2 regions of the Stenotrophomonas sp. Steno-Z10-BAI genome follow, and region 1 is predicted to be linked to the other one. Evidence: riboswitches for the same ligand, from Rfam matches in the RefSeq annotation. Region 1 holds a riboswitch; the other holds the start of a gene.
The links. A riboswitch is a leader RNA that binds a small molecule or an ion and turns the genes downstream of it on or off. The one in region 1 is predicted to bind cobalamin.
Positions count from the first base shown of each region.

Region 2: another riboswitch for cobalamin. It lies ahead of metE (5-methyltetrahydropteroyltriglutamate--homocysteine S-methyltransferase); the one in region 1 lies ahead of btuB (TonB-dependent vitamin B12 receptor).

Region 1 covers NZ_JBWJOZ010000003.1:65,743-69,948, reverse strand. Annotated here, with positions in the region: gene bioD (dethiobiotin synthase) at 1-65, opposite strand, end outside; gene AC06E9_RS09210 (GAF domain-containing protein) at 185-667, shown strand; gene AC06E9_RS09205 (TfoX/Sxy family protein) at 664-1,035, shown strand; gene AC06E9_RS09200 (histidine phosphatase family protein) at 1,073-1,651, opposite strand; cobalamin riboswitch at 1,804-2,035, shown strand; gene btuB (TonB-dependent vitamin B12 receptor) at 2,160-4,001, shown strand; gene gph (phosphoglycolate phosphatase) at 4,117-4,206, opposite strand, start outside.
Region 2 covers NZ_JBWJOZ010000007.1:86,262-90,467, reverse strand. Annotated here, with positions in the region: gene AC06E9_RS16180 (sigma-70 family RNA polymerase sigma factor) at 1-561, opposite strand, end outside; gene AC06E9_RS16175 (hypothetical protein) at 632-1,414, opposite strand; cobalamin riboswitch at 1,518-1,751, shown strand; gene metE (5-methyltetrahydropteroyltriglutamate--homocysteine S-methyltransferase) at 1,966-4,206, shown strand, end outside.

The DNA of each region.
Region 1 (4,206 bases):
TTGCCGATGCCGGTGTCGGTACCGGTGACGAACAGGGCGGCAGGGCGCGGCGCAGGCAGGGGCATGGGGACGACCGGGGGCGGAAACGCGCCATTATCCGCCGTCCCGGCAGCGCTGCGGTGCGGTCCGCTGTGTTCGGCCGGCCCCGGGGGCACCCAACCGCTGCGCTTGGTAGACTGCGGCCATGTTCGATACCTCCACGCTCACCGGCAGCAAGCCGGAACAGTACGGCCAGCTGCTGGCCCAGGCCCGCGCCCTGGTGCACGGCGAGCGCGACCGCATCGCCAATGCGGCCAACCTGTCGGCGCTGGTCTACCACGCCCTGCCGCACCTGAACTGGGTCGGCTTCTATTTCTTCGATGGCAAGGAGCTGGTCGTCGGCCCGTTCCAGGGTCTGCCCGCCTGCGTGCGCATTCCACTCGACAAGGGCGTGTGTGGCGCCGCGGCTTCGCAGCGGGTGACCCAGCGTATCGAAGACGTCGATGCATTCCCGGGCCACATCGCCTGCGACTCGGCCTCGCGCTCGGAACTGGTGGTGCCGTTGGTCCACCACGGCGAGCTGGTCGGCGTGTTCGATCTGGACAGCCCCTCGCTGGCGCGCTTCGATGCCGAGGACCAGGCCGGGCTGGAAGCCATCGCCGCGGTGTTCGTCGAGGCTTTGGGATGAGTGGCGTCAAGCTGCGCAACATCGGCCCGAAGAGCGCAGCATGGCTGCGCCAGGTCGGTCTGCGTACGCCGGAAGATCTGGTGGCGGTCGGCGCGGTCGGTGCCTTCGTCAAAGTGCGCCGCGCCGGCTTCAAGCCCAGCTTGAACCTGCTCTACTCGCTGGAAGGTGCGCTGCAGGACTGCCACTGGCAGGAACTGCCGGAGGCGCGCCGCACCGTGCTGGTGGCCGAGTACGAAGCGATCATCGCCGACCAGCCGCTGAAGAAGGCGCCGCCCGCCTCCGGCCCGGTCTACGACCGCACCGTGGAGCATCGCGACGATGACGGCGACGAAGCGCCGCCGTTCGAGATGGACGATGACAACCGCTGATCCACGGCTACCGACACACCGTCGGTAGCCGCGCGCCTCATACCTGCTGCAGCTCCAGCAGTTCGCCCCACAGCCGGTCGTCCTCGCGCTCCACGCGCAGGCGCAGCCGCGTGCCGTGATCGATGCGCAGCGCCCAGCACATCGCCATCGGCAGGCCGCATACCTGCGACAGCACCATCCGCAGCGGTCCGCCATGGCTGACGATCAGGGTCGGGACCGGCTCGGGCTCATCCAGCAGCCGGTGCAGTCCACGCGCGATGCGGCGCTCGAAGTGGCCCCAGCTTTCGCCATGCGGCGGCGGGTTGGCGTGCGGGTCCAGATGGAACGCTGACAGCGCATCCATCGGCAGCGCCTCCAGCGCGAGCCCGTCCCAGTCGCCGAAATCCAGTTCTTCCCATTCCTCATCGACCTCCACGTCCACCGCGTGGGGCAAGGCCAATGCCTCGGCGGTCAACAGCGCTCGCTGCCGAGGCGAGGACAGCACCCGCTGCCAGGGCAGCCCGGCGTAGCGCGCGCACAGGGCGTCGGTCGCGCCCTCGTGCAGCGGCGGATCGGTGCGGCCATCAAGATGATCGTCGCGGCCCGTGCTGGCGTGGCGGATCAGATCGAGGATCATGCCGCGCCCCGTCTGCTGCCCGCTGCGTCCGGCCGGTGCGGGTCACGGGCGTCGGTGCCGGGGTGCTGCAACCACGTTGGGGTCATGGAGATCACATCGAAAAAGCGAGGCGCATTCTAACCGGTGCGCGCCATGGGCCCGGCGGATGCCTTAGACTGCGCCCACTTTCAGGTGACCTGGGGCTGCAACGCCGCCAGGTTGAAACGGGAAGCCGGTGACGCGTCAGGCCCTGTGCCACGCCGCCACTCCGGCGCTGCCCCCGCAACGGTAAGCGTGGAAACACCAGGCAACACGCCACTGTGCTCCGGCATGGGAAGGCGCCTGGCACGATGGCACCGCCATCGACCCGCGAGCCCGGAGACCGGCCTGGAAGACGACTGGTTGCGATGCGGCGGGCATGGCGGCGGCAAGCTGGCGCCTGCGCGCGCCCGCCCACCGTCGAACCTCCCTGCAGCGCGATCATCCCCACCCCTTGCCGCGCGGGCGTGCGCGGTGCATGGAGTCATCGATGAAGCTGCAAACCCGCGTTCTTTCCCTGGCCGTGCTCTCGGCCCTGCCCCTGCTGGCCGCCGCACAGGACGACGCCACCGCGCTGGACCAGGTGCTGGTCACCGCCACGCGCACCCCGATCGCCCTGCAGGACAGCATCTCACCGGCGCAGGTGATCGACCGCGCCGAGATCGAGCGCAGCCAGGCGCCGTCGCTGCAAGATCTGCTGCGCGGCCGTGCCGGCATCAACCTCAACAACAGCGGCGGCCTGGGCAAGCAGAGCTCGCTGTTCCTGCGTGGCACCAACTCGGCCCACACCCTGGTGCTGGTCGATGGCGTGCGCATCAACACGGGCGACCTCGGCCTGGCGATGATCCAGGATCTGCCGCTGGCACAGATCGAGCGCATCGAAATCGTGCGTGGCCCGCAGTCCAGCCTGTACGGCGCCGATGCGATCGGCGGCGTGATCCAGATTTTCACCCGCCGCAACGCCGGCCAGTTCGCGCCGCACCTGCAGCTCGGCGGTGGCAGCAACGGCCTGCGCGAGGCCAGCGGTGGCTTCGGCGGCAGCGGTGAGCGTGGCTGGTTCGGCACCGACATCGCCTACCAGCACACCGATGGCATCAACGCCTGCCGTGGCTCGGTGTCGCCCTTCGCCGGCTGCGGCGCCGACGAGCCCGACCGCGATGGCTACCGCAACCTGTCCATGAGCCTGCGCGGCGGCTATGCCCTGACGGACACGTTGAGCGTGGAAGGCACCGCCCTGCGCGCCGAAGGCGAGAACCATTACGACGGCTATTACAACTACTCCGAAACGCTGCAGCAGGTACTCGGCGGCAAGCTGCGCTACATACCGAGCGAGCGCTTGAACCTGACGTTCAACGTCGGCCGCGCCGATAACGAATCGGACAACTTCAACGGTGATACCTGGCTGGGCAATGCACAGACCCACCGCGACAGTGCCTCGGTGCAGGCCGACATCGGCATCGCTGATGGCCAGCTGCTGAGCGCCGGTGTGGACTGGAGCCAGGACAACCTGGACGGCAGCAGTGCCGGCTACCTGGTCGACAGCCGCGACAACACCGGCGTGTTCGTGCAGTACCAGGGCCGCTTCGGCGCGCACCACCTGCAGGCCAGCGTGCGCAACGACGACAACGAGCAGTTCGGCAACCACACCACCGGCAGCCTCGGCTGGGGCCTGGAGCTGGGCAGCGGGTTCCGCCTCAACGCCAGCTACGGCACCGCGTTCAAGGCCCCGACCTTCAGCGACCTTTACGACCCGTGGAGCGGCGTGCCGACCCTGGACCCGGAAAAATCCAAGAGCGCGAACATCGGCATCGCCCAGCAGGGCGACGGCTGGCGCTGGGGCCTGGATGTGTACGAAACGCGCATCGATGACCTGATCACCTACGATGCCACCACGTTCATGATGTCGCAGGTCGAAAAGGCCCGCATCCGCGGCGCCGAATTGACCGGTGCGATCACCGTCGCCGGGTTCGACCTCAACGCACAGCTCAGCCACACCGACCCGCGCAACCGCACCGACGGCAGCGCACAGTTCGACAACTGGCTGGCGCGCCGCGCACAGAACACCGCGCGTCTGGACGTCGATCGCCGTTTCGGTGACTTCCGCGCCGGCCTCACCGCCAACGGCGCCGGCAAGCGGTACGACAATGCGGCCAACACCGTGCGCCTGGGCGGCTACGGCACCGTGGATCTGCGCCTGGAATACGCGCTGACCCGTGATTGGTCCGTACTGGGCCGGGTCAGCAACGTGTTCGACCGCGACTACGAAACCGTCGCCTGGTACAACCAGCCCGGCCGCGAGTACCGCCTGAGCGTGCGTTACCAGCCGAAATAAGGGATCTGGACGGCGGCACTGCCGCCGCCCCCCCCCCGCTAGGTGCCGACCGTTGGTCGGCACAATCATTGAACCTGGTAGGTGCCGACCGTTGGTCGGCACACGCTCGAACGCCTTACAGCACCAGCAGTTCCCGCAGATCATCCACCACGGCAACGGCCTCGACGTGGTCCAGATCCAGCCCGCGCGGATACCCATAGCGCAC
Region 2 (4,206 bases), on a different contig from region 1:
CAGGCACACCCGCAGTTGACCCAGCCCGCGGCGGATCCAGCTCTTCACCGAGCCCAGCGGCGAACCGATGCGGCGCGCCAATTCTTCATAGCTCGCGCCATCGAGGAAGGCCAGCCGGATCAAGGATCGCCGGCGCGGTTCCAAGGTTTCCAGGCACGCCTGCAGGCGCTCGTGGTCGGAGGCCTGCTCGGCGGCAAAGGCAGGCTGTGGCGCGAGATCGGGAATCTCCTCCGCCACCGACAGATCATCCAGCACGCGCGGCGGCGCGGCGCGCAGGCGGTCGATCGAGCGGTTGCGCGCCAGCATCGACAGCCAGGTCATGGCCGCCGCCTTGGCGCGGTCGAACTGCGCCGCCTTGTTCCAGACCGTGGTGAAGACGTCCTGCAGTACCTCTTCGGCATCGCCGCGGTCGCGCAGCACGTGCAGGCAGATCGCGAACAGGCGGCCAGAGGCCAGCTGATAGACCGATTCGAAGGCCTGGCGATCGCCAGCGGCCACCCGGGCGAGCAACTCGTCCAGACGGTGGGATGCGGCGGTGGCGGCAGCGTCCAGCTCGGGCATCGCAGGCTCAATGTCGATAACGGGCGTATCGGCATCGTCCTTGCTTGCGAGGCTGGCTGCAAGGGGGCGCTCAGGCACCGCATGTCTTCACCAGCGGCTGCGTACGCGCGGCGGACAACTCTGCCGCAGGCGTGGCAACGGGAGCCGCCGGAAACTCGACCCGCACCTGCGGGTACTTGCCCTTCTCATCGCGGACGTTGCCGGTGCCGGTGAACTGCAGCAGCCGCTGGTCCGCGGTGGCATAGACCAGGGTGACCGGGGGCACCGCGAAACCGAACCACGCATCGAGCTTCATCTGCAGCTGCTCGGCCGGTTGACCCTGCCAGGTCACCGCACCCGTGCGTTGCACTTTCAGCGGCACCAGGCGCTGACGGCTGGGCAGCAGGAACTGGAACGCCACGCTCTGCCCCGCCTGCAACGCCGCCCAATGGCTGCGCACCGCCGCGTCGAAACCGGCATCCACCACCGCGCCCGGCGGAACCGCGATGGCGCGGCTGAATGTCGGTGCCTGCGCGCTGGCACGGACCGATACCTGGCGGGTAGCGGCACCGCCGCGCACGCCTTCCTGATACCCATCGCGGCCATCGTCCAAGGTGAAATCAGGCGTCTGCGGGCTGCCCTGCGGGGTCATCCACTTGCGCGCAAACGGGCGCCCATCGCTGCAGCGGTACAGCACCAGCCGCGACTGTGCGCTTGCCGGCCCCTGCAGCCAATGGGTCTCGCGGTAGAGCAGGCGCCCATCGGCGGTGGCGTACGCGCGGCCTTCCTGGCGCTGCACGGTCTGCGCGGCGGCACTCACGGGGGCGGCGATCACCGACAGCAGCAGGATCAGGCAGGGCAAGGGCTGGCGCATGGGGGTCCAAACGGGCGGGCTTGCAGGGAGATACGCAGTTGACGGTGGTTTGGATGCAGTGGGGTGAATCGGGCAGACGACTTGACCATCGCTCGCCTTCGGCCTACCTTGTGCTCGCCGAAGGTATCCATCGCTTCATGCAGATGAAGGGATGGATTTAAACGGGAATCCGGTGAAGGCGCCTCGCGCGCCCATTCCGGAGCTGCCCCGCAGCGGTGAATGGAAACGACTCCTGCCAACAGCACTGGGCCTTCGCGCCTGGGAAGCGGCAGGTACTAGGTGGGCGCCCGCGCCCGTGTCCATCAGCCCGAATACCGGCCCCGGCCGGAGGACATGACCGTCCTCCGATTCGACCTGGAACGTCCGCGGGGAGGTTGCCGGGGTCTGCCGCCATGCCGCCTGCATGGCGCTGCCCCCGTGCGTCCGCTTCACGGCATCCGGTTCGCCCGCGGGGGCGAAGGTCGCTGGCGGGGCGGAACGGGCTGCAAGGCCCCGGACGGCGCGCGGTTCCTTCGTTCCTCAATGCCCCTACGCAATGAGGACACGTTCCAATGACCACTGTTACCAATTTGGGTTTTCCGCGCATCGGCGCCAAGCGCGAACTCAAGCGCGCGCTCGAAGCCTTCTGGTCCGGCGAGAGCAGCGCCGCGTCGCTGCAGGACACCGCGGCCGAGCTGCGTGAACGCCACTGGCAGCTGCAGCGCGAGGCCGGCGTGGATGTGCCGCCGAGCAACGATTTCAGCCTGTATGACCAGGTGCTGGATGCGGCCTTCCTGTTCGATGCGATCCCGACCCGCTACCGCGCGCTCGCCGATGCCGAGCCGCTGAGCGGCTATTTCGCGATGGCGCGTGGCCTGCAGCGCGATGGCATCGACCTGCATGCGCTGGAAATGACCAAGTGGTTCGATACCAACTACCACTACCTGGTGCCCGAACTGCACGCCGGCCAGACCTTCACGGTGCGCGGCGACAAGCCGCTGGCCGAATACCGCCAGGCCAAGGCGCTGGGGATCGAGACCCGTCCGGTGCTGATCGGCCCGGTGACCTTCCTGCGTTTGTCCAAGACCACCGACGGCAGCAACGCACTGGACCTGCTGGATGCACTGCTGCCGGTGTATGTGCAGCTGCTGGGCGAGCTCAAGGCGGCCGGCGCGGCGTGGGTGCAGCTGGATGAGCCGCTGCTGGTGCAGGACCTGGACGAGGCCACACGTGCTGCCTACGAGCATGCCTACGCGGTACTGGCCCAGGCTGCCCGCCCCAAGGTGCTGGTGGCGACGTACTTTGGTGCGCTGGAGGACAACCTCGCGCTGGCCGCCTCGCTGCCGATCGATGGCCTGCATGTGGATCTGGTCCGTGCGCCGGAACAGCTCGATGCGGTGATCAAGGCGCTGCCGGCCGGTCGCGTGCTGTCGGCCGGGCTGGTCAACGGCCGCAACATCTGGCGCACCCACCTGGACAACGCGCTGGTGCTGGCGCGCTACGCGCACGGCCATGTCGGCAGCGATGCGCTGTGGCTGGCGCCGTCGTGTTCGCTGCTGCATACCCCGGTCGATCTGGACCACGAAAAGAAGCTCGATGACGAACTGCGCAGCTGGCTGGCGTTCTCCCGGCAGAAGCTCGGCGAGCTGCGCGTACTGGCCGACGCGATCGATGCACCGGCGCGTGCCGAAGCACCGCTGGCTCATTCGCGTGCGTGCATCGAATCGCGCCGTCGTTCGCCGCGCGTGCACAACACGGCCGTCGCCGCGCGCCTTTCCTCGCTGACCCCGGCCGATGCACAGCGCCACAGCCGCTACCCGCAACGCCACCTGGCCCAGGCCGCCGCGCTGAAGCTGCCGCGCTTCCCGACCACCACGATCGGTTCGTTCCCGCAGACGCTGGAGGTGCGTGAGGCGCGTGCCCGCAACAAGGCCGGCAAGCTCTCCGATGCGGACTACGATGCGTTCCTGGCCACCCAGACCGAGCACTGCGTGCGCGTGCAGGAGCAGATCGGGCTGGACGTGCTGGTGCACGGCGAGTTCGAGCGCAACGACATGGTCGAGTACTTCGGCGAGCAGCTCGATGGCTTTGCCTTCACCAAGAATGGCTGGGTGCAGAGCTACGGCTCGCGCTGCGTGAAGCCGCCGGTGATCTTCGGCGATGTGACCCGCCCTCAGCCGATGACGGTGCGCTGGTCGCAGTACGCGCAGTCGCTCACCCAGCGGCCGATGAAGGGCATGCTGACCGGCCCGGTGACGGTGCTGCAGTGGTCATTCGTACGCGACGACCAGTCCCGCGCGGACACCTGTCGCCAGATCGCACTGGCCCTGCGCGATGAAGTGACCGACCTGGAAGCGGCCGGGATCGGCGTGATCCAGATCGACGAGCCGGCGATCCGCGAAGGACTGCCGCTGCGCCGCGCGCAGTGGCGCGAGTACCTGGACTGGGCAGTCGAAGCCTTCCGGATCAGTGCCAGCGGCGTGCGCGATGCGACCCAGATCCACACGCACATGTGCTATTCCGAGTTCAACGACATCATCCACTCGGTGGCTGCGATGGACGCGGACGTGATCTCGATCGAAACCTCGCGCTCGCGCATGGAGCTGCTGGATGCCTTCGTGCGCTTCCAGTATCCCAACGAGATCGGCCCGGGCGTGTACGACATCCACTCCCCCCGCGTACCCGACAAGGCCGAGATGCTGGCACTGCTGCGCAAGGCCGCCGAGGTGCTGCGTCCCGAGCAGATCTGGGTCAACCCGGATTGCGGCCTGAAGACCCGTGGCTGGCCGGAAACCCGTGCCGCGCTGGAAGCG